DNA from 4 places in the Billgrantia sp. NRB1 genome. Region 1 is predicted to be linked to each of the others. Evidence: predicted binding sites of a transcription regulator. Region 1 holds the regulator's gene; each other region holds the start of a gene.
The links. The regulator sigma-54, encoded in region 1, starts transcription at its own class of promoters, with help from an activator protein. The targets are predictions, from matches to a motif close to TGGCACNNNNNTTGCTNT.
Positions count from the first base shown of each region.

Region 2: ACZIYR_RS04815 (CmpA/NrtA family ABC transporter substrate-binding protein) is a predicted target of sigma-54. The motif match lies at 2,817-2,834, and genes of this name have one in related genera.
Region 3: urtA (urea ABC transporter substrate-binding protein) is a predicted target of sigma-54. The motif match lies at 5,669-5,686, and genes of this name have one in related genera.
Region 4: ACZIYR_RS04730 (ANTAR domain-containing response regulator) is a predicted target of sigma-54. The motif match lies at 4,588-4,605, and genes of this name have one in related genera.

Region 1 is NZ_CM167783.1:2,623,038-2,630,236, forward strand. Features, by position in the region: gene lptB (LPS export ABC transporter ATP-binding protein) at 1-531, shown strand, start outside; gene ACZIYR_RS11950 (RNA polymerase factor sigma-54) at 694-2,106, shown strand; gene hpf (ribosome hibernation-promoting factor, HPF/YfiA family) at 2,219-2,527, shown strand; gene ptsN (PTS IIA-like nitrogen regulatory protein PtsN) at 2,534-3,004, shown strand; gene rapZ (RNase adapter RapZ) at 3,054-3,974, shown strand; gene ACZIYR_RS11970 (HPr family phosphocarrier protein) at 3,977-4,246, shown strand; gene pmbA (metalloprotease PmbA) at 4,378-5,718, opposite strand; gene yjgA (ribosome biogenesis factor YjgA) at 5,829-6,362, shown strand; gene ACZIYR_RS11985 (IS110 family RNA-guided transposase) at 6,622-7,199, shown strand, end outside.
Region 2 is NZ_CM167783.1:1,059,368-1,066,566, reverse strand. Features, by position in the region: gene ACZIYR_RS04825 (NarK family nitrate/nitrite MFS transporter) at 1-1,294, shown strand, start outside; gene ACZIYR_RS04820 (nitrate- and nitrite sensing domain-containing protein) at 1,387-2,682, shown strand; gene ACZIYR_RS04815 (CmpA/NrtA family ABC transporter substrate-binding protein) at 2,990-4,294, shown strand; gene ntrB (nitrate ABC transporter permease) at 4,320-5,174, shown strand; gene ACZIYR_RS04805 (ABC transporter ATP-binding protein) at 5,185-6,063, shown strand; gene ACZIYR_RS04800 (AtuA-related protein) at 6,134-6,505, opposite strand; gene ACZIYR_RS04795 (acyclic terpene utilization AtuA family protein) at 6,492-7,199, opposite strand, start outside.
Region 3 is NZ_CM167783.1:1,826,281-1,833,479, reverse strand. Features, by position in the region: gene urtE (urea ABC transporter ATP-binding subunit UrtE) at 1-566, opposite strand, end outside; gene urtD (urea ABC transporter ATP-binding protein UrtD) at 566-1,405, opposite strand; gene urtC (urea ABC transporter permease subunit UrtC) at 1,402-2,544, opposite strand; gene urtB (urea ABC transporter permease subunit UrtB) at 2,548-4,143, opposite strand; gene urtA (urea ABC transporter substrate-binding protein) at 4,235-5,578, opposite strand; gene ACZIYR_RS08265 (tripartite tricarboxylate transporter permease) at 6,114-7,199, opposite strand, start outside.
Region 4 is NZ_CM167783.1:1,037,812-1,045,010, reverse strand. Features, by position in the region: gene ACZIYR_RS04745 (diguanylate cyclase domain-containing protein) at 1-524, shown strand, start outside; gene cobA (uroporphyrinogen-III C-methyltransferase) at 580-1,566, opposite strand; gene ACZIYR_RS04735 (nitrate reductase) at 1,526-4,252, opposite strand; gene ACZIYR_RS04730 (ANTAR domain-containing response regulator) at 4,647-5,261, shown strand; gene ACZIYR_RS04725 (CmpA/NrtA family ABC transporter substrate-binding protein) at 5,271-6,338, shown strand; gene ACZIYR_RS04720 (NAD(P)/FAD-dependent oxidoreductase) at 6,606-7,199, shown strand, end outside.

The DNA of each region.
Region 1 (7,199 bases):
GATCTCTCCGGCGCCGCCATGCACGAGCGCGCCAGGGCCGGGATCGGCTACCTGCCGCAGGAGGCCTCGATCTTTCGCAAGCTATCGGTGGCCGACAACATCATGGCCATTCTCGAGACCCGCAAGGATCTGGACCGCAGCGGCCGCCAGGCGCGCCTCGAGGGCCTGCTCGAAGACTTCCATGTCACCCACATTCGCGACAACCTCGGTATGAGCCTTTCCGGCGGCGAGCGCCGGCGAGTGGAGATTGCCCGGGCGCTCGCCACCGAGCCCGCCTTCATCCTGCTCGACGAGCCTTTCGCCGGCGTCGACCCCATCTCCGTGGGCGAGATCAAGGGCATCATTCGCCAGCTCAAGGCGCGGGACATCGGCGTGCTGATCACCGACCACAACGTGCGCGAAACGCTGGATATCTGCGACACCGCCTACATCGTCGGCGACGGTCAGATCATCGCCGAAGGCGACGCCGAAGCCATCCTCACCAACCGGCGGGTGCGCGAGGTATATCTGGGCGAGGACTTTCGCCTCTAATCCTATATTGATCGCAACATGCTGATATGAATGTTATTGCGCCACCTCGGCACACAGATTGCGCCTGGTATACTTATTGCAAGAAATTTATCGAAGAGTCTCTTGCATGTCACCCGGCCGCGGTCTAGGGTGGGGCTTTTCGGCAAATGAGCAACGTCTCTCATGGCCATGAAAGCTTCTCTGCAACTGCGCGTCGGCACTCAGCTGACCATGACCCCTCAGCTGCAGCAGGCCATCGCCCTGCTGCAGCTCTCCACCCTGGACCTGCGCCAGGAGATCCAGCAGGCGCTCGAGTCCAACCCCATGCTGGAGCTCGACGACGGCTTCGGCGAACAGCAGGTCAGCGAGACCCCCGAGGACGACTGGGCCAGCGAGATTCCCAGCGAGCTCAGCACCGACAGCGACTGGTCGGACACCTACCAGGACCTGGGCGCGCCCGCCGGGGGCGAGGGCCCCGACTTCGAGCGCCAGGCCGAGGGCCAGAGCCTCAATGGCCACCTGGTCTGGCAGCTGGCCATGACCGACCTGGAGCCGCGTCAGCGACTGATTGCCGAGAGCCTGATCGACGCTGTGGACGGCGCCGGCTACCTGGCCCAACCGCTGGAAGAGATCCGCGACGGCCTTCGCCAGCAGGGACTCGAGGGCCTGCCGACCCGCGAGGTCGAGCAGGTGCTGCTGCGCCTGCAGCAGTTCGAGCCGACCGGCGTCTTCTCCCGCGACCTGCGTGAATGCCTGATGCTGCAGCTAGGGGCGCTGCCGGACGACACGCCCCTGCTGCCCCAGGCGCGGCGCCTGGTCCGTCAGTTCCTGGAGGCCCTGGCCGCCGATGACCGCCGGCTCCTCAAGCGTCGCCTGGGCCTTGAGGATGCCGAGCTGGACGCGGTCATCCGCCTGATCCGCACCCTCGACCCCCGCCCCGGCAGCGCCTACGGCGAGGTGGGCAGCGACTACGTCATCCCCGATCTGGTGGCCCTGCACGACCACCGCGGCTGGCGCATCGAGCTCAACGCCGAAGCGCTCCCGCGGCTGCGCATCCAGCCCGACTATATGGCCCTGGTGCGTCGCGCCGACAAAAGCCAGGACAACCAGTTTCTCAAGGATCACCTGCAGGAAGCTCGCTGGCTGATGAAGAGCCTGGTCAGCCGTAACGATACCCTGCTGCGCGTCGGTCGCGAGATCATGGCCCGCCAGATCGACTTCCTCGAGCAGGGCGAGGAGGCCATGAAGCCGCTGGTGCTGGCCGATATCGCCCAGGCCGTGGAGATGCACGAGTCGACCATTTCCCGGGTCACCACCCAGAAGTACATCCACACCCCCCGGGGCGTGTTCGAGCTGAAGTTTTTCTTCTCCAGCCAGGTCGGCGGCGAGGGCGAGGGTGACGCCCACTCCAGCACGGCGATTCGCGCCCGCATCCGCAAGCTGGTGCAGGGAGAAGCGCCTCGCAAGCCCCTGTCGGACAGCCGCCTGGTGGACCTGCTGGCCGAGGACGGCATCCGCGTGGCCAGACGCACGGTAGCGAAGTATCGCGAGGCCCTGGGCATTCCCTCCTCGAGCGAGCGCAAGCGCTTCAAATGACGCCGTTCGCCGCCGCGCCCGACCCCCGTGGCGAGGCGCTGAAACAGGGGGTTTGCAAGGCAGGAAAAAGGGTTACAATCGAATCACCACACGAAAGACGAAGGAGCCTGCCATGCAAGTCAATATCACCGGCCACCATGTAGAGCTGACCGATGCCCTGCGCGACTATGTTGACGAGAAACTCACTCGCGTGCAGCGCCATTATGACAACATCACCAATGTGCAGGTGACGCTCTCCGTGGAGAAAGAGCGCCAGCAGGCCGCCTGCACCCTGCATGCCGCCGGTGCCGACCTTCATGCCGAAGCCATGGACGCCGACATGTATGCCGCCATCGATGCGTTGACCGACAAGCTCGACCGCCAGCTGGTCAAGCACAAGGAAAAAGCACAGGCCCGCGCCCAGGGCGCCGGCGCTCGCTGATTCCCCATGACACTGGAAACCATCCTGCCCCCCGAACGCACCCTGTTCGGGGTTCCCGGCGGCAGCAAGAAGCGGGTGCTGGAGTTTTTCAGCACCTTCATTGCCCAGAACACCCCGAGCCTGGATAGCCAGGAGGTCTTCGACCGGCTGATCGGCCGGGAGCGCCTGGGCAGCACGGGCATCGGCAACGGCGTGGCCATCCCCCATGCGAGAAGCCCCCACTGCCACGCTCCGGTGGCCGCCTTTCTCAGGCTTGCCGACCCCATCGAATTCGACGCCATCGACGGCGAGCCAGTCGATCTGGTCTTCGTGCTGCTGGTCCCGGAGGAGGCCGACGATACCCATCTGGCGCTGCTGGGCCAGGTGGCCGGCATCATGAACGACGTCGAGACCCGCACGGCCCTGCGCAAGAGCGCCAGTCAGCGGGAGCTGCATGAGCGCCTGATCGAGGCGATCCGACGACAGGCAGCCACCTGACACCCACGCAATCGGGCCACCCGGCCAGCACAACGACCAGGAGACCCGCATGCAGCTCGTCATCATCAGCGGCCGCTCAGGCTCGGGCAAGTCGATCGCCCTACAGGCCCTCGAGGACCTCGGCTTTTACGCCATCGACAACCTGCCGGCCATGCTGCTGGGCTCTCTGGCTGACGAACTGCGCTGCGGCCCCGCCCGTCAATCGAACGTTGCCGTCAGCATCGATGCCCGCAACCTGCCGCACGCCCTGGAGCGCTTCCCGCGCCTGCTGGAGGAACTGCGCCAGCGTGGCATCGCCTGTCAGGTCATCTACCTGACCACCGATGCACGCATCCTGCTCGAGCGCTACTCAGCCACCCGCCGCCGTCACCCGCTGACCAAGGGCAGCGACATGACCCTGGCCGAAGCGATCGAATCCGAGGAGCAGACGCTGGCCGACATCCGCGATCTGGCCGACCTGGTGATCGATACCTCCCGGCTATCGGTCCACGAGCTGCGTGGGCGCATCGCCGATCAGGTCGCCAGCCACCGTGCCAAGCAGCTGACCCTGACGGTGGAGTCCTTCGGCTTCAAGCGCGGCGTTCCCCTGGACGCCGATATCGTCTTCGACGCCCGCTGTCTGCCCAATCCCTACTGGGACCCCAGCCTGCGCTCCGCCACCGGTCAGGACCCCAGCATCGTGGCCTTCCTCGAGCAGTATCCGCTGGTCGCCGAGATGTATGCCGACATCCTGGGCTGGCTCGAGCGCTGGCTGCCAGCCTACCGCGACAGCCACCGCAGCTACCTGACGGTGGCCATCGGCTGCACCGGCGGCCAGCACCGCTCGGTCTACCTGGCCGAGAAGCTCGCCCAGCAGCTGGCCAGCCAGCAGCCGGCCGTGCGCCTTCGCCACCGCGAGCTGGGCATCCACCGGGCCCTGACCGCTGCCCCTCCCACGGCCCCGGCGCCCCCTGACCGCGAGGAGTCCTGAGCGTGCCCCGTCGCAAGCTGACCCTGACCAACAAGCGCGGCCTGCACGCCCGCGCCGCCACCCGGCTGGTCCAGTGCTGCCAGCCCTTCACCGCCCGCATCACCGTCACCCGCGGCGGCCAGGAGGCCGACGCGGCCAACATCATGTCGCTGCTGATGCTGGCCGCTCCCCACGGCACCGAGCTGACCATCTGCGCCGAAGGCGACGACGCCGAGGCGGCGCTGGAGGCGGTAGAGGCACTGTTCGAGGCCCGCTTCGACGAGGACGAATGACAGCCGTAAGCCGTAAGCCGTAACGATACCCACCTCTTTGCTGGTGGCGATGGGTTTCTCTTACAGCTTACAGCTTACAGCTTATAGCTCCCGGCCCGGCGAAGCCGGGGCGGGTCAGGGCGCAGCCCGGCCTAGCTGCCGGCCACGGTCATCTCGTCGATCAGCCAGCTGCCGCTGTGGATGCTGCCCCGGGTATCGATATCGCTGCCGACCCCTACCAGCCCTCGGAACATCGCCTCGAGATTGCCGGCGATGGTGAACTCCTCGACCGGATACTGGATCTCGCCGTTCTCCACCCAGAAGCCGGCGGCACCGCGTGAATAGTCGCCGGTGACGCCGTTGACGCCCTGCCCCATCAGCTCGGTGACCAGCACGCCGCGCCCCAGGCGCGCCAGCAGTGCCTCACGCGTCTCCAGCGGCCCAGTGAGGCGCAGGTTACGGGCCCCACCGGCGTTGGCCGTGGTCTGCATCCCCAAGCGACGGGCGCTGTAGGCGGAGAGCATATAGCTCGCCAGGCGCCCCTGGTCGATAAAGACGTTGTTGCGGGTCTGCACGCCATCATTGTCGAAGGGGCTGCTGGCCATGGCTCCCCTTTCCATGGGACGCTCCTCCAGCGAGAACCAGTCGGGAAACAGCGGCGTCCCGAGCCGGTCGCAGAGAAACGACGCCTGGCGATACAGCGAACCGCCGGCGATGGCGCTCAGCAGATGCCCGACCAGCCCGCTGGCCAGGCTGGGGTCGAACAGCACCGGCAGCCGCCCGGTGGCCGGCCGCCGCGCACCCAGGCGGCACAGGGTTCGCTCGGCGGCGCTCTTGCCCACCTGCTCCGGCGACAGCAGCGCCCGGGGGTCCCGGGCACTGGTGTAGTCGTAGTCCCGCTGCATGCCGCCGGCATCCTCGGCGATCAGCATGCACGACAGCGAGTGGCGGCTGCCGCGCTGGCTGCCCAGAAAGCCGTGGCTGTTGGCGTAGACCCTCACCCCCTCGCCGCTGGAGAGCGAGGCCCCCTCCGACTGGCGGATGCCCGGCTCGTGGCGTCCGGCCGTCTCGCAGGCCAGCGCCAGGTCGATGGCCTGCTCGGTGGTCAGCGGCCAAGGATGGTGCACGTCCAGGTCGGGCAGGTCGCTTGCCATCAGCTCGGCATCGGCGAGCCCGGCGGCCGGATCCTCGCCGGTATGCCGGGCGATCGCCACGGCCTTTTCCACCACCGCGCGAATCGAGTCCTCGCCGCTATCGGTGGAGGAGGCGCTCCCCTTGCGGGCTCCCACGTAGACGGTCACCGCGATGCCTTGATCGCGTGACAGTTCGACGGTCTCCACCTCGCCCTCACGGACGCTGACACCGACCCCCTGGTCGACACTGGCCCCCACTTCGCAGGCATCGGCGCCCAGACGGCGCGCCAGCGCCAGCGCTTGCTCGGCACCCGATTCCAGTTGGGCCTGCTGGGCGGCGGCATCAAAAGCCTGTGTCATGCTGATCTCCCTTCTCCGGCACCGGGCCGGATGCTCTCATGTGGCTATCAAGCCCGCGGCTGCGGACTGGTATACTGGGCCTATTCTCTATTCTCAACCATGGAAACGGCATGTCCCAGGATTCTCCCCGCGAGCTGCTCGCCCAGATCACGCTGTCGGATGACGACGAACGGCCCAGCAAGTCCCAGCTCAAGCGCGAGATGCATGCGCTACAGCAGCTGGGCGAGGCGATCATCGCCATGACCCCCGCCGAGCGCGCCCGCTTCCCGCTCTCCGACGACATGCTGGCGGCCGTGGAGGAGACCGCGCGGATCCGCTCCCACGAAGGCCGGCGGCGGCACATGCAGTACGTCGGCAAGCTGATGCGCCGCGAGAACCTGGAGGCGATCCAGGCGGTCTTCGACGAGGTCGAGCACGAGGCGCGGCGTCGCGATCTGGCCTTTCACCGGCTCGAAGCCTGGCGCGACCGTCTTCTCGAGGAGGGCGACCCCGCCGTCGAGGCCTTCGTCGCCGACCACCCCGACGCCGACCGCCAGGCGCTGCGCCAGCTGATCCGCAACGCCCAGCGCGAGCGCGAGAGGGGCAAGCCCCCGGCCAGCGCCCGCAAGCTCTTCAAGCTGATCCGCGATACCGCGGGGCTGTAGGAGCGCTGCTCTGCATCGCGACTGGAGGCGACAGCCTCCCGGCGGTGTTGCCCAGCGCTGGCAATGACCGCCAACGCTGCCGTCTCCGCCGGGGCGCCTGCGGCGCCAGTCGCGACGCGGAGCGGCGCTCCTACAAGGACAGCAATTACCGCACTGTAGGAAATGGGATGGACCCGTCCCTCCCTGTGCCAAGATGAGTTTGCAACGCCATCTTGGGTGCACGGGGCACCACGCGGCATCTCGAAGAGAGGGTCCATCCATGAATCACATTAGCATCGTCGGGATCGATCTCGCCAAGCATGTCTTTCAACTTCACGCCGTCGATTCCAAAGGGCGGCAGGTGTTCAGCAAAACGGTGTCACGCTCGGCATTTCCCACCACGCTAGCCCAACTGCCTCGCTGCGTTGTCGCCATGGAGGCCTGCGGTGGGGCCCATTACTGGGCCAGGGAGATCCAGGCGCTGGGGCATGAGGTCCAGTTGATTCCGCCCCAGTACGTGAAGCCCTTCGTCCTCGGGCACAAGAGCGATGCCCGGGATGCCCGCGCGATTGCCGAGGCAGCGGCCCGGGATGCCACGCCACGGGTGGCGCCCAAGACACTGGAACAGCAGGCGCTGCAAGCCATGCATCGCGTGCGCTCACGGGCCATCGCCAGCCGCACGGCGCTGGGCAATGAGCTGCATGGCTTGCTCGCCGAAATGGGGATCATCGTGGCCAAGGGGCACTCGGTGTTTCGCCAGGGGGAGGTCAGGCGCTTGCTCGCCGAGCATCGAGTCCAGCTGGGCGACGACCTCTTCGTGGTACTGGATGATGTCCTGGACCAGTGGCTGGCGCTGGA
Region 2 (7,199 bases), 1.6 Mb from region 1:
GCGTGCGTTCCACTTCTCCTGGTTCGCTTTTCATATCTGTTTCTTCGGCTGGTTCGGCATCGCCCCGCTGATGGCGGTGGTCCGCGAAGACCTCAGCCTGACCCAGACCCAGATCGGCAACACCATCATCGCCTCGGTGCTGATCACCGTGATCGTGCGCCTGGCCATCGGCGTGCTCTGCGACCGCATCGGGCCGCGCAAGACCTATACCGGCCTGCTGCTGCTCGGCTCGATCCCGGTAATGGGCATCGGTTTCGCCAACAGCTTCGAGACCTTCCTGCTGGCCCGCCTGGCCATCGGTGCCATTGGCGCCGCCTTCGTGATCACCCAGTACCACACCACCATGATGTTCGCCCCCAACGTGGTGGGTACTGCCAACGCCACCAGCGCCGGCTGGGGCAACCTGGGCGGCGGCACCACCCAGATCCTGATGCCGCTGATTTTCTCCGGGATCCTGATGCTCGGGGTCAGCGAGACCCTGGGCTGGCGGCTGGCCATGGTGGTGCCCGGGGTGGTGATGTTCATTACCGGCATCGGCTACTGGCTGTTCACCCAGGACGCCCCCAACGGCAACTTCGACGAGCTGCGGGCCCGGGGCGAGCTGCCGCCCGCCAGCGGCGAGAACGGCGCGGGCCAGAGCTTCATGGCCGCCGCCAAGGATATCCGCGTCTGGGCGCTGTTCGTGGTCTACGCCATCTGCTTCGGCGTCGAGCTCACCATCAACAACATCGCCGCCATCTACTTCTTCGACCACTTCGATCTGACGCTGGCCACCGCCGGGATGATCGCCGGCCTGTTCGGGCTGATGAACGTCTTCGCCCGCACCCTGGGCGGCATCTTCTCCGATCTGTTCGCCAGGAACGGCGGCCTGAAGGGGCGAGTGCGCTGGCTCTTCATCGCCCTGATCTGCGAGGGCATCGCCCTGGTGGCCTTCTCGCAGATGCACGTGCTCTCCTATGCCATCGGCATCATGCTGGTCTTCAGCCTGTTCGTGCAGATGGCCGAGGGGGCCACCTACGGCGTGGTGCCCTTCATCAACAAGAAGGCCCTAGGCGCCGTGGCGGGTATCGTCGGGGCCGGCGGCAACGTGGGGGCGGTGGCCGCGGCCTTCCTGTTCCGCTCCGAGGCCATCACCTACCAGCAGGGGCTCTTCTACCTGGGGCTGATCGTGCTGGTGCTGGCCTCCTGCGCGCTGCTGGTGCGCTTCTCGGACGAGACCGAGGCCGAGGAAGCCAAGGCCTACCGGGACGCCGTGGGCGAGGAGACCGGTGCCGGCGCCCTGTCGCTGCGCTGAGTGCAAGCACCGCGGCGGCTGGCTGCCGCGGCACATGCCCAACAGACCGCCGCCCCGGAGGCGGCGGTCATCGTGTCTGCATGAGGTGAACCATGACACCTGCCGAACGCCTGCTAGTGGCAGCCAAGCGCTGCGAAATCGCGGATCTCGAACATCTCACCGCCGCCTGCGACATCGTCGGCGACGTCAGCCGCTTCGTTCATGCCCTGCAAAAGGAGCGTGGCGCCTCGAACGTCTACCTGGCCTCTCGGGGACAACGCTTTGCAGAACGACGTCGCGAGCGCATCGAAGAGAGCCTGGAGAACGAAAGTGCGCTACGCCTGCGCCTTGACGCACTTGGCACTACCGCCGGGCGCCCTGCCACCACCGCCCGGCTGCTAAGGCGCGTCGCCTGCGTCTGGCACGCCCTCGATAGCCTGACGGCGCTGCGTAGCGAGATCGAAGCCCTCGACACCGGCCCCGACGCCGCCACCCTGGCCTATAACCAGCTGATCAGCGCACTGCTTTCCGTGGTGTTCGAGGTTGCCGATACAGCCATCGATCCCGAGGTCACACTGGCCCTGGTCGCCATCTTTCATCTCATGCAGGGCAAGGAACTGGCCGGCCAGGAGCGCGCCTGTGGCGCCGCCGGCTTCACCACCAGCCGCTTCGACGAGAGCCACCGCCAGCTGCTGGTACAACTCATCGAAGACCAGCAGCGCTGCTTCGATATCTGCCTGGAATTCACCAGCGAGCAAGGACGTCGGCAGTGGCAGCAGGAGATGCCGGCGCGGACCCTGTCCGGTATCCAGCAGCTGCGTGAAATGGCCTGTAACGATATTTTGTTGGCGCAAGGCACCAGCCCCCTGGGGGAAACCTGGTACGAGCTGACCACCCGACGCATCGACGCCATCCAGCGCGTGGAAGCCTATCTGATCGAAGAGCTCTCGACCCTGTGCCTGGCCAAGACCGTCGAAGCACGCCGCAACCTGGCGCACCAGGGCGACTTGCAGGCTGAGCTGAACGACGAGGCCCCGGGCGTCTGCCAGCAGCTCGTGGAGCTTTTTGACAGCTGTGCCAGCCAAGAGCTGGGGGAAGTGACCGCGCGCATCGTGGGGTCATCGCTGAACCGATCGCTGGTGGGGCTGATGCGCGCCCAGTCGGGGCGCCTGCAGGCACTCAGCGACGAGTTGGAAAATACCCGGCGCGCGTTGCGTGAGCGCAAGCTGGTCGAACGCGCCAAGGGCCTGATCATGGCGCATCAGCAAATGACCGAGGAGCAGGCCTATACCTTCCTGCGCAAGTTGGCCATGGACCAGAGCAAGAGCATGAGCGAGATTGCGCAGTCCGTGCTAGGACTGGCCGATATCCTGAAATCCTCAGCCAAGGAAACCGGCGATACCGGCTAGCTGCGTTTTGGTGCGCCGCACAACCGGCCTGCACCGTTGCGCCCCCCTACCTGGCCAAGCAATAGTTGATTGACATCACACGAACAAATGCAGACACCTGTTTTATTTAATATATTTTAGAGAAAGCCGCCATATGGCACCCAAGCTGCAAGGTAGATTCGTCCGCTGAGTCAACGACGGTTCAGCGCTTCCATGCAGCATCAGGACCAGGCAACGGCGTCTGCCCAGGTTCCCGTGACATCGTCACGCGAATCGGGGCAGGCGCCGTCTTTATTTGGCCAGACACTTCTAATTGGGAGCCATACCCATGAACAAGACCAACAAAGGCGGCCCTGCACTCGACCGCCGCCGTTTTCTCAAGCAGACCGCCAGCGTCGTGGGCGGTACCGCCCTGCTCAGCAGCCTGCCGCTGAGCTGGGCCATGGCCAGCGGACGGCCGGAAACCACCTCGGCCAAGCTCGGCTTCATCGCCCTGACCGACGCCGCTCCGCTGTTCGTGGCGGTGGAGAAGGGCTTCTTCGCTGCTCACGGCATGACCGACGTGGAGGTCCTCAAGCAGTCCTCCTGGGGCACCACCCGCGACAACCTAGTGCTGGGCTCCCAGCGCAACGGCATCGATGGCGCCCATATCCTCACGCCAATGCCCTACCTGATTGCCAGCGGTGCCATGACCCCCAACAACGTGCCGGTACCCATGAGCATCCTGGCGCGGCTCAATCTCAACGGTCAGTGCATTTCGGTGGGCCGCGAGCATGCCGATCTCGAGGTGCGGCTCGACACCGCCGAGTTCGCCCAGGCCATCGCCGCCAAGCGCGCCGGCGGTGACGCGGTCAACGCTGCCATGACCTTCCCCGGCGGCACCCACGACTTGTGGATTCGCTACTGGATGGCCGCTGGCGGCCTCGATCCCAATCGCGACATTTCGACCATCGTGGTGCCGCCGGCGCAGATGGTGGCCAACATGCGCGTTGGCAGCATGGAAACCTTCTGCGTCTGCGAGCCGTGGAACCAGCAGCTGATCAACCAGGGCATCGGCTACACCGCCAATACCACCGGCGAGCTGTGGAACGACCACCCGGAGAAGGCGTTTGCCATGCGCAGCGACTACGTCGAGGCCCATCCCAACGCCACCCGGGCGCTGCTGATGGCGATCATGGAAGCGCAGATGTGGTGCGAGGACCCGGCCAACCACGAGGAGATGGCCCAGATCTGTTCGCGCCGGCGCTGGATCCACGCCCCGTATGCCGATCTGATCGACCGTATCCAGGGCAACTTCGATTACGGCACCGGCCTGGTGATCGAAGACCACCCGCAGCGCATGCGCTACTGGCAGCACCACGCCTCCTACCCCTACAAGAGCCATGACCTGTGGTTCCTCACCGAGAACCAGCGCTGGGGCTACCTGCCCCAGGACTTCGACAGCCGGGCGCTGATCGAGCAGGTCAACCGCGAGGACCTGTGGCGCGAGGCGGCCGCGTCGCTCGGGGTCGACGCTGCCGACATTCCCGACTCCACCTCCCGCGGCGTGGAGACCTTCTTCGACGGCAAGACCTTCGATCCCGAGAATCCCCAAGCCTATCTCGACAGCCTGGCCATCAAGCGCCTCGCCTGACATCGCACGAGAAGGAGACATCCTCATGAATAGCGTGCAACGCAGCAATACCCTGGCCAAGCCGGCCGCCCTCGCCTGGTCCCCCGACTTCGTCGCCCTTCAGCAAGCGCTGGTGCAGCGGGTGCTGCCACCGGTGGTGATCATCGCCCTGCTCGGCGCCCTGTGGGAGCTGCTCTGCTCCTCCCCCGGCGCCGTGCTGCCGCCCCCCTCCCAGGTACTGCGCGATACCTGGGAGCTGATCGCCAACCCCTTCTACGACCACGGCGGAAACGACGTGGGCATGGCCTGGCAGATACTCGCCAGCCTCGAGCGGGTGGCCTATGGCTATGCCCTGGCCGTGGTGGCAGGCATCGCGCTGGGCGTGCTGGTAGGCCAATCGACCTGGGCCATGCGCGGCCTCGACCCAGTGTTTCAGGTGCTGCGCACCGTGCCGCCCCTGGCCTGGCTGCCGATCTCGCTGGCCGGGTTCCAGGACAGCGCGCCCTCGGCAATCTTCGTGATCTTCATCACCGCCATCTGGCCGATCATCATCAACACCTCGGTGGGCATTCGTAACATCCCCGAGGACTACCGCAACGTGGCCCGGGTGCTGCGCCTCAACGGCCTGGAGTACTTCACCCGCATCATGCTGCCCGCCGCCGCTCCCTACATCTTCTCGGGGCTGCGCATCGGCGTCGGCCTGTCGTGGCTGGCCATCGTCGCCGCCGAGATGCTGATCGGCGGCGTGGGCATCGGCTTCTTCATCTGGGACGCCTGGAACGCCTCGATGATCAGCGACATCGTGCTCGCCCTGATCTATGTCGGCATCGTCGGCTTCATCCTCGACCGCCTGGTCGCCTTCATCGGCAACCGGGTGACCCGCGGCACCGCCCAAGGCTGAGGAGAACAACATGAGCAACCGCTACCTGAGTATCGAAAACGTCGACATGACCTTCTTCGCCAAGGGCACGCAGAGTCAGGTGCTCAAGGGCATCGACCTGGCCGTGGACCGCGGCGAGTACATCTCCATCATCGGCCATTCCGGCTGCGGCAAGTCGACCCTGCTCAACATCGTCGCCGGGCTCACCGAATCCACTTCCGGCGCGGTGATCCTCGACGGCAAGGAGGTCAACTCGCCGGGCCCCGACCGCAGCGTGGTGTTCCAGAACCACTCGCTGCTGCCCTGGCTCACCGTGTACGAGAACGTGGCCCTGGCGGTGAACAAGACCTGTCGCACCAAGAGCAAGACCGAACGCCACGCGTGGATCGTCAAGAACCTGGAAATGGTGGGCATGGGCCATGCGCTGGACAAGCGCCCGGCGGAGATATCCGGCGGCATGAAGCAGCGCGTGGGCATCGCCCGCGCACTGGCCATGGAGCCCAAGGTGCTGCTGCTCGACGAGCCCTTCGGCGCCCTCGACGCCCTGACCCGCGCCCACCTGCAGGAGGAGGTGATGCGCATCCAGGACGAGCTGGGCAATACCGTGATCATGATCACCCATGACGTGGACGAGGCGGTGCTGCTTTCGGACCGCATCGTGATGCTGACCAACGGCCCCTCGGCACGCATCGGCGAGATACTCGACATCGACCTGCCCCGCCCCCGCGACCGTATCGCCCTGGCCGACGACCCGCGCTACAACCACTACCGCCAGGAGGTGCTGCGCTTTCTCTACGAGAAGCAGCGCAAGGTGGAGAGCCTGGCGCAGCGGCGCGGCGCCGGCGCCGTCGGCGAGAAGGAGAAAGACGAGAAGGAGAAAGCCAAGGAGAAACGCATGGCCAAGGCGTAAACCTCGCCCTGCCCCTGCCCCTGCGCCAACGGGCCAGCTTTGGGTGGCCCGTTGGCGCGTTGAGCCGACCTTAAAGGTCGTCGTCTGCGAGCGTCACGCTCATGCTCAGCAGTAAATAGGAGAGCGTCTTGCCGTGGCCATCCAGATTGAGGGCGCCGTTAACCCCGCCCTGCAGCACATCATCAATCACCAGGTTCATTCCTGACAGGGTCGGCATCGGATAGCGGCGAACCTGGGTTGCGCCGCGATGGGCGAACAGGGCCAGTACCCGCTCTTCGGTGATTTGGGCCAGCAGCGTCTCGTAGTGGCGAGGGTCATAGGCGAATACGGCCAGATTGAGCCGGTCACCCTTGTCGCCGGCCCGCGCATGGGCCAGGCGGTGCAGTGGCACGCTAAGGGTCTCGACTTGCGGCTCGAGCGGGGTCAGGTCAACTCGCGACATCGCCTTGGCTCCTTTCTGCATAAGGGCTCGCGGAATAGAGACTCGCGGAGGGAGTGACGTCCTGGCGACGCACTAGATAGGAGGCGGTACACACGCGCCTTTGGAACTGGCGTCTCACCCCGCCACCGCCCGCCGGGCCGGCGCAGTAGAGGGCTAGCAGCTCCTGGGTGGCACGCTCAACCCAGCGCCGTTCGACATGCTCGGCGGCGAGTCTCAGGCGATAGTCACCGCTGTCGGTCATCATGGCCATCCGCTGCAGGACCCCCGCATCCCCGTCGAAGACGCTGGCATGACCCACCACATCCAGTCGCGTGCGCAGTTCAGGCGGGGCGCGGAAGGTGAGGCGCTCTCGCAGCACCTCGGCCGCCAGCTGCGCCCGCGCCAGGGCGTTGGGGCCGGCGTAGGAGATCTCCGCCTCCCCCTGCCAGCCGCCCTCGTAGCAGACCGTGGTCTTGAGCCTCTGGGGGGCCGGCTTGCCACCTATACCTCTCACCGCCACCCGGTCGGGGCCGATCTGCTCCACCCGCACGGCGGAAAGATCCACCACCACATCGGGGGTCAGGTAGTTGGCCGGATCATGGACTTCGTAAAGCAGCTGCTCCTTGACGGTACGCTCGGTCACGCAGCCCCCGGTACCCGGCGGCTTGGTCACCACCAGGCTGCCGTCCGCCTCCACCTCGATGATCGGGTACCC
Region 3 (7,199 bases), 800 kb from region 1:
AGCAGCACGGTGAGGCCGTCCTCGGCGATCAGCCGACGGATTACCTCACCGATCTGGGTGACGATATTGGGCTGAATGCCCTCTCCCGGCTCGTCGAGGATCAGCAGGCGCGGCTCGATCACCAGCGCCCGGCCGATGGCCAACTGCTGCTGCTGCCCCCCGGAAAGATCGCCGCCGCGGCGGTGCTTCATCTCCTGAAGCACCGGGAAGAGCTCATAGATGCGCGCCGGAATCGTCCTGCGGCCGTCGCCCCGGGCGGCAAGCCCCGTGCGCAGATTCTCCTCCACGGTAAGCAGCGGGAAGATCTGTCGCCCCTGAGGCACATAGCCGATGCCCAGCCGCGAGCGCGCCTCCACGCGCCGCTTGGTCAGCTCCACGTCGTCGGCGTAGCGGATGCTGCCAGAGGCCACCCTCACCTCGCCCATGATCGCCTTCATCAGGGTGGTCTTGCCCACCCCGTTGCGGCCCATCACGCAGGTGCACTCCCCCGCCGGCACCTCGAGGTCCAGGTCCCAGAGGGTGTGGCTTTCGCCGTAGTACTGATTGAGCTTGTCGATACTCAGCATCACGCCACCTCCTCATCGGCCTCGGCCCCCAGATAGACCTCGATCACCCTCGGGTCGCTGGCCACCTGATCCATGGTGCCCTCGGCCAGCACGCTGCCCTGATGGAGCACCGTCACCTGGCGGGCGATGGAGCGCACAAAGCCCATATCGTGCTCGACGACAACGACGGACTGCTTGCCGGCAAGGCCTGTCAGCAGCTCCGCGGTCCGCTCCATCTCCTGTTCTGTCATACCGGCCACCGGCTCATCGACGAGCAACAGCCTGGGACGCTGCATCAGCAGCATGCCGATCTCCAGCCACTGCTTTTGGCCGTGGGAGAGGATCCCCGCCGACCGGCTTCGCAGCGCGGTGAGGCCAATGGTCACGAGCACCTCATCGATACGATCACGTATTTCGCCGCTCATACCGGCAGTCAGGGTGGGCAGGATGCGCTTGTCGGCGGCCATGGCCAGCTCCAGGTTCTCGAACACGCTGAGCGCCTCGAAGACCGTGGGCTTCTGGAACTTGCGGCCGATGCCGAGACTGGCGATCTCCGGCTCGTTCAGGGTCAGCAGGTCATGGCGGCTGCCGAACCACACCTGGCCCCGGTCGGGCCGGGTCTTGCCGGTGATGATATCCATCATGGTGGTCTTACCGGCCCCATTGGGGCCGATGATGCAGCGCAGCTCGCCGTCGTCGACGGTGAGGTTGAGGTTGTCGATGGCCTTGAAGCCATCGAAGCTGACCGTCACATCTTCCAAGTAGAGGATGGGGCCATGGCGCACGTCCACCGGTGAGGCCGCCGGCACCAGGAAATCGAACACCCGGTCCCGATCGGCAAACGACTTGATCAGGCTCATGCCGATACCTCCCTGCCAGTGGTGGATTCCACGCCGTCATCCTCACGGCGCCGGCGATAGTGGAGCAGACCGGCGATGCCCCGAGGCAGGAAGACCGTGACCAGCACGAACATCCCCCCCAAGGCGAACAGCCAGGCGTCGGGCATCACCCCGGTGAAGACCGTCTTGGCGTAGTTGACCAGGATGGCGCCGATCACCGCCCCGTAGAGGGTCGCCCGGCCTCCCAGGGCCACCCAGAGCACGATCTCGATGGAGAAGATCGGCGAGAACTCACTGGGATTGATGATGCCTACCTGGGGCACGTAGAGGGCGCCGGCCACCCCCGCCAGCATCGCTGACACCACGAAGACGAACAGCTGGAATCGCTCCACCCGATAGCCGAGGAAGCGGGTGCGCGCCTCGGCATCACGGGTCGCCACGCAGACCCGGCCCAGTTTGCTGCCGACGATGGCCCGGCACAGCACATAGCCCAGCGCCAATGCCACCCCGGTAGCGATAAACAACCCCAGCCGAGTGGCATCGCTTCTCAGATTGAAACCAAGAATATCGCGAAAGTCGGTCAGGCCATTGTTGCCGCCAAACCCCATCTCGTTACGGAAGAAGGCCAGCATCAGGGCAAAGGTCAGCGCCTGGGTGATGATCGACAGATAGACGCCGGTAACCCGTGAGCGAAACGCCAGGAAGCCGAACACCAGCGCCAGCAGGCCGGGTGCCAGGAGTACCATGAGAAAGGCGAACCAGGCCATATCGAAGCCGGTCCAGTACCAGGGCAGCGCGTCCCAGTTGAGGAACACCATGAAATCCGGCAGCTCCGGATGTCCGTAGACACCGCGGTCGCCGATCTGGCGCATCAGGTACATGCCCATGGCGTAGCCGCCGAGGGCGAAAAACGCGCCATGGCCGAGGCTCAGGATGCCCAGATAGCCCCACACCAGGTCCACTGCCACCGCCAGCAGGGCATAGCTCAGGTACTTGCCGAAGAGATTGACGGTATAGGCGTTGACATGGAGCGGATGGCCCTGAGGCACGGCCAGATGTAACACCGTTACCAGGGTCATGGCCGCCAGCAGCACGCCGAGGAACAGCTGCGTCGAGCGCTCGCAGAAGGGGCGCGTCAGCCAGAAGTGTGTGGAATGCATCAGTTAGCCCTCCGCCGCCCGGCCCTTCTGCGGAAAGAGTCCGCGGGGGCGCTTCTGTATGAACAGGATGATGAAGACGAGCACGATGATCTTGGCCAGCACGGCGCCCGCCCAGGGCTCCAGCACTTGGTTGATGACACCCAGCGAGAGACCGGCCACCAAGGTGCCCCAGAGATTGCCGACGCCGCCAAACACCACCACCATGAAGGAGTCGATGATGTAGTTCTGACCCAGGTTGGGGCCCACGTTGGTGAGCTGCGACAGCGCCACCCCGGCCAGCCCCGCCACGCCGGAGCCCAGGGCGAAGGTAAGGATATCGACCCGGGTCGCACGGATGCCCATGGAGCGGGCCATGGCACGGTTCTGGGTCACGGCACGCACCTCGAGACCCAGGCGGGTACGGCGCATGATAAGCATCAGGGCGGCGAACACCACCAGGGTAAAGCCCAGCACAACCATGCGATTCAGGGTCAGCGACAGCGCATCGTTGACCACCAGAGAGCCGCTCATCCACTCTGGGGTGATCACGGTGCGGTTCTGCGGAGAGATTACCGTACGTACCAGCTGTTGCAGGATCAGGCTGACGCCGAAGGTGGCCAGCAGGGTCTCCAAGGGGCGCCCCTTGAGGAATTGGATCACGCCGCGTTCGATGGCGATGCCGGCCAGCGCCGCGACCATGAACCCCGCGGGTATCGACAGGATGAGCGCCAGCCCCGGCTGGCCGGGCAGCAGCTGCTGCATCATCCAGGTGGTGTAGGCCCCGAGCATGATCAGCTCGCCGTGGGCCATGTTGATCACCCCCATCACCCCGAAGGTGATGGCCAGGCCAATGGCCGCCAGCACCAGCACCGAGCCTAGCGATAGCCCGAAGTAGAGGGTCTCGGCGGCGCGATTGACCTTGAGCATCTGCTCGATGCCGTTCAGGGCGTTGCGGGCGGCGTCGGCCAGCACCGGGTCGTCGCCTGCCGTCGCCCGGTTGAGGGCGACCCGGACCCGGGAGTGCAGACTGCCCTCCAGGTCGGCCACAGCATCCACCTCGCCCTGCTCCAGGCGGTAGATGGCGAGCGCCTGGGTCAGGCGGCGGCGCACCCGGGCATCCTCCTCGTCCTCGATCAGCTCGGCCAGAGGACCGGCCAGCTCGGCGTCCACTTCACCCAGCAGCCGCTCGGCAGAGGCACGCCGCAGCGTCAAGTCAGCCGAGTAGAGGTCCACCACGGCGATGGCGCTGCGCAGCTGGTTGCGCAGGGCGTTGTTGATGCCGATGCGATCCAGCTCGCGGCGCGACATCTCGCCCAGCGGCTCGCCGGTGAAGGCGTCTGCGACCGGCCATTCGCGGCCGCGATTGTCCAGCACCACCACGAAGCGGCCGTCATCGGTACGCTGCAGGCGACCGTCGAGCAGGGCCTGGAGCCAGTCCCGGGCGCGCTCGTCCTCGCTTGCGACGATGGCCTCGATGGCCTCGCCCTTGGCGGAGAAGCTGTCGACGTCCAGCGCGTCGAGCAGCTCGATGGCCGCCGAGTCGTCGGCCGAGGGCTGAGCCTGGGCGCCAAGCGGCACGGCCAGAAGCACCAGCAGCCAGAATAAAAGGAGACGCCTCATGGGTTCATCCTTTGCATTAGGAAGTCACGAAGTGGGTAAAGCGGGCGTGCGCCCCGGCGCCTTGCGCTTGATGCGACGCCGGGAGCGGGGGTTACTCGGCGAGGGCGGCTTCGGCCTCCTCGGCGGCGGTGCTGCCGCCGCAGCGCCCGGTGGCGACATTGAAGTTGCCGCAGCGCATCGGGGCGCGCCAGTCGGCAATCAGGTCACGCGAGCCCGGCAGGTAGTCGGACCAGGCGTCGCCGGCCACGGTGGAGGGCGTTTGCCACACCACGTCGAACTGGCCGTTGTCCTGGATTTCACCGATCAGCACCGGCTTGGTGATGTGGTGGTTGGGCATCATCGCTGCATAGCCGCCGGTGAGGTTGGGTACCGTCACGCCGATAATGGCGTCCTTGATAGCGTCCACATCGGTGGTGCCGGCCTTGCGCACTGCTTCGGCCCACATGTTGAAGCCAATGTAGTGGGCCTCCATCGGGTCGTTGGTGACCGCCTCTTCGTCGCCGATCCACTCGATCCAGGCGTCGATGAAGTCGTAGTTGACGTCAGTATCGACGCTCATGAAGTAGTTCCAGGCAGCCAGGTGACCGACCAGCGGGGCGGTGTCGATACCCGTGAGCTCCTGCTCGCCCACCGAGAAGGCGACCACCGGGATATCGGCGGCATCAACGCCCTGGTTGGCCAGCTCGCTATAGAAGGGTACGTTGGCATCGCCGTTGATGGTGGAGACCACCGCGGTCTTCTTCCCTTCGCTGCCAAAGCGGCGGATGTCCGAGACGATGTTCTGCCAGTCGGAGTGCCCGAAGGGGGTGTAGTTGACCATGATGTCCTCGTCGGCCACCCCGAACTCATCCTTGAGATAGGCCTCGAGGATGCGGTTGGTGGTACGCGGGAACACATAGTCGGTGCCCGCCAGCACCCAACGCTCGACACCCACCTGGTCATGCAGATAGTTGACTGCGGGAATCGACTGCTGGTTGGGCGCCGCGCCGGTGTAGAAGACGTTCTCGGAGGATTCCTCCCCCTCATACTGCACCGGATAGAAGAGCAGGCCGTTAAGCTCCTCGAACACCGGCAACACCGCCTTCCGCGACACCGATGTCCAGTTGCCGAAGACCACGTCGACGTCGTGCTGGGCGAGGAGCTCGCGGGCTCGCTCGGCGAACAGCGGCCAGTTGGAGGCCGGATCGACCACCACCGCCTCGAGCGGACGCCCCAGCAGACCGCCTTGCTCGTTCTGCTGTGCGATCAGCATCTCGACGGTGTCCTTGAGCACCGTCTCGCTGATCGCCATCGTGCCCGAGAGCGAGTGCAGAATGCCCACCTTGATGGGGTCATCATCGGCGAGGGCCTGGCCGCTGGCGCCCAGCAGGGACGTGGTGAGCAGCGCCGTGGCGAGGGGGCGCAGCCGCAGGGTCTTGGATCGGGATGCGTTCACATGAATCTCCTTGCGTCTTCTTGTGGGAAGGACTCATTGGCTTGGCATGGCACCGCGCCAAGGTCAGGGTGCGAGTGTCAGCCATCAGCTTTTGCAAGAGGCAAGCCATCCCGGCCGCATCCCGGTTTACCTACTTATTTTCATACACTTAGAAAACCTCACCGGCGACCACCCGGGGCCACCGCACCGCCAGCGTGCAGGGTTCCCGACCACCCGCGTGCACTCTGCAACAGCCTGCACTGCCATCTCGCACCACCAGGGTGCAGGCTGGCGCATCGGGCAAGAGCGGTGGAGCCCAAACGACGGCGGGGATGCCGATCTCTCGGCATCCCCGCTGTCATCGGGTATCGTCCAGGGCCTACTCGCCTCCCCTAGGAGCCTGTCGGGTTTGACCGATCGTTGCGAGGAACACGGATTTCGAGACAAGTTTATCGATCTGATGAGGCGAATAGCGCGCTATTTAACGAATCAGATCGAATGAAATTGGCCGAAAGCTCGGGTTTCGCAGCAGATCAGCGTTAAGTCCGACAGGCTCCTAGCCGCTTCTGGTACGCAGCTTGCTCAGCAGCGGCTTGATCAGCGGGAGGATCAGCGACAGGGCCGCAATGATCAGCAGCCACATGGAGATCGGCTTGTCGATGAACACCATCCAGTCGCCGCCGGAGATCTGCAGGGCCCGGCGCATGGACTCCTCCATGATCGCCCCCAGGATCAGCGCCAGGATCAGCGGCGCCGCCGGGAAGCCGAACAGCCGCATCCCCAGGCCCAGCAGGCCGAAGCCCAGCAGATAGACCAGGTCGATGACGCTGAACCCCATGCCATAGACGCCGACCATGCAGAAGATCAGGATCAGCGACAGCAGAAGGGGCCGCGGCATCTCCAGAATCTTGGCGATGTAGGGAATCAGCGGCAGGTTGAGCACCAGCAGCATGATATTGCCGATGTACATGCTGGCAATCACACCCCAGAAGACATCGGGACGATCGGCCAGCATCGCCGGACCGGGGGTGATCCCCATCACCAGCAGCGCCCCCAGCAGCACCGCCGTGGTACCGGAACCGGGCACGCCCAGCGTCAGCAACGGCACGAAGGAGCCGGTACAGGCGGCGTTGTTGGCCGCTTCGGGTGCCGCCACGCCCTTGATATTGCCCTTACCGAAGCTGTCACCGTCCTTGGCGATGCGTTTCTCCATGCTGTAGCCGAGAAAGGAGCCGATAGTGGCGCCGGCACCGGGCAACACGCCGGTAAAGAAGCCCAGCACCGAGCTGCGGCCAATGGGGCCGGCGATGTCTCCCGCCTCCTGGCGCGACAGCTTGAGTGAGCCAATGGCGTTACGCGGTGGCTCCTTGCTGCCACCGCGCAGCAGGATGTAGAAGACCTCGGCCAGGGCGAAGATCCCCAGCGCTACCACCAGGAAGTCGATGCCGTCGAGCAGGTGGGTGGTGCCGAAGGCGAAGCGCACGGTGCCGGTCTGCAGGTCGATGCCGATGATCGAGATCATCACCCCCACCACGGCGGCGATCAGGCCCTTGACCAGCGACTTGTCGGAAAGCGACACCACCGCGGTCAGGCCCAGCACCATCAGGGCGAAGTATTCGGTGGGACCGAAGGCCACGGCAAC
Region 4 (7,199 bases), 1.6 Mb from region 1:
CCAACCACGACCCCCTCACCGGGCTCTACAACCGCCGCGCCTTCGAACGCAGCGTGGCGGAGGTGCTGCGCCAGTCGCGGACCGAAGGGTCCATCCATGCGCTGTGCTTCGTGGATCTCGATCAGTTCAAGGTGGTCAACGACACCGCCGGCCATGTCGCCGGCGATCAGTTCCTGCGCCAGATTGCCGACACCCTGCACCGCCAGCTGCGCGAGGGCGACCTGCTGGCCCGCCTCGGCGGCGACGAATTCGCCATCATCCTCGAAGACTGCGACATGCAGGGCGCCCATGAGGTCACCGAGAAACTGCGCGCCGCCGTGGCCAATACCCGCTTTCGCTGGGAAGAGAGCACCTTCAGCGGCGGCTGCAGCATCGGGGTGGTGCTGATCGATGCCGAGAGCCTCGACCCCGGCAACCTGCTGCGGGCCGCGGATATCGCCTGCTACCTGGCCAAGGAGCAGGGCCGCAACCGGGTCTACCTGCTACGGGAGGACCACCCCCAACTATCCGAGCGGCGCAGCTAGCAGATGGGGGGCACTACCCGAACCAGGTGAGCTTCGCGCAAGGCCATGGCCTGCATCACCCCTGCCGCTTCGAAACGCTGCTCTCCGACAGGCCGCTGGTAACGGCGCGTTGAGAGGTGCCAGCCACGCCGGGCGCGGCCGGACTCTGCGCCACCATGCGCACCACGCTGCCCACCACGATCAGGCAGGGCGAGGGCAGCGGCTTTGCCGCCAGCCTCTCGGGCATATCGGCCAGGGTGCCTACCAGCGACGCCTGCTCCGGCAGGCTGGCGTTGGCCACCAGCATGATCGGCCAGTCGTCGGGCAGCCCGGCCTGGCGCAGCCCCTGGCAGATCGCCTCGACCTTGGTCAGCCCCATGTAGAAGATCAGCGTCTCGTCCCGGCGTGCCAGGGTGTGCCAGTCGGGCTCGCCGTCGGCGCGGCACCGCTGCGCGGTGACGAAGCGCAGCTGCTGGGCGTGGGCCCGGTCGGTGAGCGGGATGCCCATGCCGGCGGCGGCCGCCGAGGCGGCGGTGATGCCCGGCACGATCTGGGCGGGCACGCCCGCCTCGCCCAGGGCGGCCAGCTCCTCGCCCAGGCGCCCGAACATCCCCGGGTCGCCGCCCTTGAGGCGCACCACCGACTTGCCCTGCCCCGCCAGCTTGACCAGCAGCGCGCCGATCTCGGCCTGGGGCACGCTATGGTGGCCGCGCGCCTTGCCCACGTAGTAGCGCTCGCGGCCGGGGGGAATCAGCGCCAGCACCTCGTCGCCCACCAGGCGGTCGTAGACCACCGCGTCGGCCTCGCCGAGCAGGCGGGCGGCCTTGAGGGTCAGAAGCTCCACGTCGCCGCTTCCCGCGCCTACCAGGTAGACCCGGCCGGTGCGGCCCTCGCCGCCCAGGCTCGCGTCGTCCGCCGGGGTGCAGCAGTGCGCCGCGCTTCGGGGCGAGCGCAGCAGGCCGCCCAGCCCGTTCAGGCGTGACAGGGCGCCCGCCACCGGCGCCATCCGCCCGAGAGCAGGCTCAGGCCACAGCAGAGTCTTCAGTCGGCTCAGCGCACGCATGGGCCTTCTCCTCTTCGATCAACGATTTCAATTCGGGAATGCAGCTGCCGCACTGGGTGCCGCAGGCCAGCCGGGCCCCCAACGCCTCGACGCTGCCGTCGCCGCCCCGGATAGCCTCCAGGATACAGCGCTGGCCCACCTGATGGCAGCTGCAGACCACCGGGCCGCTGTCGGCGGCGCCGTCGTCGCAGCCGGCCAGCAGGCGACGCCGGCGCTCGGCGGAGAGCGGCTCGCCCCGGGCCGCCTCGGCGAAGCGCTCGTCGAGCCAGGCCAGCCCCGGCAGTTCGGTGGGCGGCCCCACCATCAGCCACCAGCGCAGGCGACCCGCCTCGATACCCGCGGCACGCAGGCGCCCGCCGGCGGGATCCTCCAGCCACAGCGCCGCCGCCGGCAGGTGGCGCGTCACCCAGGCCAGCCAGTCGCGGTCGGCGCTCTCGGGGGCGCCGGCCAGCTGCCAGCGCTGGCCATGGGCCAGGGGGATACGCGCCCAGTAGGCGCTCTCCTCGCACCAGTCGGGGCTCACCGCCAGGTCATCGGCCACCAGCAGGGTGGCCTCCCAGGCCACCGGCAGCGGCTCGAGCGCCACGGCGCCGTGCTTGGACTCGGGCTGGCCGGAGACGGGGTCGAGGTGGGCCGCCAGCAGGCTGCCCATGCGGGCGCTGCCGCTGAAGCGATCGGTCCAGTGCATGGGCACGAACAGCTCGCCGCGGCGCTGGCCCTTGGCGAGCCGCACCCGGCCCAGGTAGTCGCCGCCTTCGCCGGTCAGCCGAGCCAGCTGCTGGTCGGCCACGCCGAAGGCCTCGGCGTCCTCCGGAGTGATCTCGATAAAGGGCTCGGCGCGGTGGTTCATCAGCCGCGGCGCCCGGGCGGTGCGGGTCATGGTGTGCCACTGGTCGCGGATGCGCCCGGTATTGAGGCGCAGGGGGCGCGTCTCGGAGAGCGCCTGCTCGGGCTCCCTGGGGCGCACGGGGATCAGCCGGGCCAGGCCGTCCGGGGTGGCGAAGCGGCCCTCCTCGAAGAGCCGGGCGGTGCCCTGGGGGGAAGCGGCATTGACCGGCCACTGGATGGGCGCGAGGGCGTCATAGGCGGCGCGGTCGAGCCCGGCCAGCCCGGAGATATCGAACAGCCGCTCGCCCTCGTCCGCATTCTCGAAGCCGGAGAGCCGGGCGTGCTCGTCGAAGATCTCCGCCGGGTGCGCGTAGGGAAAGGCCTCACCGTAGCCCAGGCGCCTGGCCACCTCGGTGATGATCCACCAGTCGTGCTTCGCCTCCCCCGGCGGCGGCAGCAGGCCCCGCTGGCGGGAGATGCGCCGCTCGGAGTTGGTCACGGTGCCGTCCTTCTCCGACCAGGAGGAGGCCGGCAGCACGATATCGGCGTAGGGCAAGAGGTCGGTATCGGTCACGCACTCGGAGACGATCACCAGCGGGCACTTGGCCAGCGCCGCCCGCACCCGGTCGACCCGGGGCAGGCTGACCGTCGGGTTGGTGGCCATGATCCACACCGCCTGCACCTCGCCGCGCTCGATCGCCTCGAACAGTGCCACCGCCTTGTGGCCGGGCCCTTCGGGCAGGGTCGGGGTGAGCGTGGCGGTGGTCCAGAAGCGGGTGACCCGGTCGAGGGCCCCGGGGCTGTCGTAGTCCATGTGGGCGGCCAGCTGGTTGGCCAGCCCGCCCACTTCGCGGCCGCCCATGGCGTTGGGCTGGCCGGTGATGGAGAAGGGCCCGGCGCCGGGCAGGCCGAGCTTGCCGCCGGCCAGGTGGCAGTTGATGATGGCGTTGCCCTTGTCGGTGCCGCTGCTCGACTGGTTGACCCCCTGGGAGTAGAGGGTCACCACGTGCAGCTGGCTGGCGAACCAGTAGTAGAAGGTCTCCAGGCGCTCCGGGTCCAGATCGCAGTCGGCGGCCACCGCGGCCACCGAGACGTCGTCTTCCCGGGCCGCGGCCAGCGCCTCCTCGAGGCCCTGGGTGTGGCGCTCCAGATAGACCCGATCGAGCCGGCCCTTGTCGGCCATCCAGGCCAGCAGGCCGTTGAACAGCCGGGCGTCGCTGCCGGGCTTGATGCCCAGGTAGAGATCGGCGATCTCGCAGCTGTCGGTGATCCGGGGGTCGATCACCACCACCCGCATCAGCGGATTGCGGGTCTTGGCCACCTTGAGGCGCTGATAGAGCACCGGATGGTTCCAGGCCAGGTTGGAGCCCACCAGCACCACCAGCTCGGCCTCCTCGAGGTCCTCGTAGCTGCAGGGCACGGCATCGGCGCCGAAGCTGCGCTTGTAGGCGGCCACCGCCGAGGCCATGCAGAGCCGCGAGTTGGTATCCAGGTGCGGCGTGCCGAGAAAGCCCTTGAACAGCTTGTTGGCGACGTAGTAGTCCTCGGTGAGCAGCTGGCCGGAGAGATAGGCCGCCACCGCCCCGTCGCCGTGCTCGCGGCGGGTCGCCGCCAGGCGGTCGGCCACGGCAGAAAGGGCCGTGTCCCAGTCCACCTCCACGCCGTCGAGGCGCGGCCGGGTCAGCCGGCCGTGATCGCCCAGCGTCTCGTGCAGGGCCGAGCCCTTGACGCACAGTCGGCCGTAGTTGGCGGGATGATCGCTATCCCCGGCCACGGCGGCGATTCGCTCGCCGTCGACCTCTGCCACCACGCCGCAGCCGACGCCGCAATAAGGGCAGGTAGTTTTTGCCTGGTGCATGCCGTTCTCCTGGTCGGGGTCGGTCGGAAACGCAGACGCCCATCAACGGCTACCTTGGTAGACAGACGTTGATGGGCGTCGTTGCCGCATCTGAAGGGGGACTTGCAAAGGGCATCTGCAAAGAGCGTTTGCAAAGCGTGTGCCAGAAGCCGCTTTCCCCTCCCCTACCAGTGAGCTGAGTATGATCGCAGGGTATCTGAGGCGTAGCGTGACGCCGCCGATTCGCACCAGCGGCTGCCGCCAAGTGCACTGCTTGCACCAAACCGGTGCCGACTCGGCGCCGCGGCGTAGCCCTTACCCGCGCCGTTGCCGCGGCGCGTCGGCTCTCGGGATGCTGGAATGCATCTTGCATACCCCTGGGCAGACGTGACTTCCCACCAATGACGACACTGCCATGCCCCCCCAGACCACTACTTTAAAGGTGCTGCTAGTCGACGACGAGGTCGTACGCGCCGCCATGGTCGAGGAGGCCCTGATCGCCGAGGGCCATGAGGTCATCTGTCGGCTGCAGAGCCCGGCCAGCCTCAACGAGATGGTCGCGCGTCACGAGCCCGACGTGGTGATCATCGATATGGAGTCCCCCGACCGCGACACCCTCGACAGCATGGCCCTGCTCAACCGCGAGAACCCGCGTCCGGTGGTGTTCTTCGCCGACCAGCACGACCCCGACACCATGCAGGCGGCCCTCAAGTCGGGGGTCAGCGCCTATGTGGTCGACGGACTGGTGGCCGGCCGAGTCAAGCCGATCATCGAAGTGGCCATCGCCCGCTTCGACGCCTTCCAGTCCCTGCGCCAGGAGCTCGACCAGACCCGCAACCAGCTCGCCGAGCGCAAGCGCATCGAGCGCGCCAAGGGGCTGCTGATGAAGCACCAGGGCTGCGACGAGGAGCAGGCCTACCGCATGCTGCGCAAGCTGGCCATGGACCGCGGCCAGCGTATCGCCCAGGTAGCCGACAGCGTCATCGATGTGCTGGAACGCCTGACGCCCCCATCGTCCGAGCCTGAATAGGGATTCCCCATGAGTGTGACATCGACTCCCCCTCCCCACCGCCACCCGACGGCCAGGCCGCTGCCCCCTGAGCTCGACCGCGTGACCCTGGGCTTTATCCCGCTGCTGGATGCCGCCCTGCCGGTGATCGCCCGCGAGCACGGCTTCTTTGCCGAGCAGGGGCTAGAGGTGACGCTATCCCGGGAGAACGCCTGGTCCACCCTGCGCGACAAGGTCGCCGCCGGCCTACTCGACGGCGCCCAGATGCTCGCCCCCATGCCCTTGGCCATGAGCCTGGGCCTGGAGCGCGCGCCCTGCGACACCCTGGCGCCGATCACCCTGTCGCGCAACGGCAATGCCCTGGTGCTCTCCCGCGCGCTTGCCGATGCCTGTAACGTCACCCTCGATGACGCCCCCGAGACCAGCGCCAGGGCGCTGGCCCGAGGGCTGGGCGAACAGCCCGAGCGGCGGCGACCTCGCCTGGCCATGGTCTACCCCTTCTCCTGCCAGCACTATCAGTTGCGCGACTGGCTCACACTCGGCGGGCTCGACCCGGACCGCGACGTGGAGCTGGCGGTGCTGCCGCCGCCGCGCATGGCGGATGCCCTGGAGGCCGGCGAGATCGACGGTTTCTGTGTCGGCGAGCCCTGGGGCAGCCTGGCCCAGCATCGCCAGACCGGGCGCATCATCGCCACCGGCGCCCAGCTCTGGCCGGACGCTCCGGAGAAGGTGCTGGGCGTGACCCGCTCCTGGGCCAGACGCTACCCCGCCACCCTGGCCGCGCTGATTCGGGCGCTGATGGCGGCAAGCCAGTGGCTCGGCGCGGCCTTGGCCCATCGCCGCCAGGCCCGGGACTGGCTGGCGCTGCCGCCCTATCTCGACCGCTCGGTGAGCCATCTCGACACCCTGCACCTGGACAGCGTCCCGATCCACCAGCGCCTGTGCGGCGCCGGCGTGCTGCGCCCCGATATCGAGTCCATGGGGCGGGTGGCCGAGGCGCTGAGCCGTCACCTGGAAGACCGCGGCCGCTCACTGGACATTCGCACCCTGCACGAGTGCTACGCCCCCGTGCATTTCGATGCCGCCATGCACCAGTGATGTGCATGGCATCCGCCGCGCGGCGCGCCCCAGCCCACGCCACTCCTCTCCAATCCCTTGAAAGAAAAGAACAAAACCGTGCCACACAGCATCTTGGCCGGTTTCTTGATAGGTGAAGGGCAGCACGGTGATCAAAGGCGATCACCCCTGACGACAGAAGACACGCATTGGACGAAGGCGTCCCAGCGCTCTCCCCCCGGGGAGTTGCGCCGGGGCGCCTTCTTTTCGTTGTCGCCACCCCTTTTGACTCAGCGGAGGTGCCTGAGCATGCATCAAGCCCCCCATCCAGCGAACGAGCACCTGGTCATCGTCGGCAACGGCATGGCAGGCCACCGGCTAGTGGAAGCACTGGCCGGCAAGCCGGGGCGGCCAGCGCGCATCACCGTGATCGGCGACGAACCGGACCCGGCCTACAACCGTATTCTGCTCTCACCGCTGCTGGCCGGCGAAATGACGCGTCCGGCGCTGACCCTGCATGACAGCGACTGGTACGCGGACCAGGGGATCGACCTGATCCTCGGCGAGCGAGTCACCGACATCGACCGCGCCGCACGGCGCCTGACCACCGATAGCGGCCGCACCCTCGACTACGACCGGCTGGTGCTGGCCACCGGCTCCCGCCCGGCCCGCCCCCCGGTGCCGGGGCTCGAGCTGCCCGGCGTGGAGGTGTTTCGCGACCTCCGCGACGCCGAGGCCCTGATTCGCTTCACCCAGCGCCAGGCCGACGAGCGCGACGGCGGCGCCGTGGTGATCGGCGGCGGCCTGCTGGGCCTGGAAGCCGCCGAGGGTTTACGAAAGCGAGGACAGGGCAAGCGCGCACAGGACCAAGGCGGCATGCGGGTGAGCCTGCTACAGCGCGAC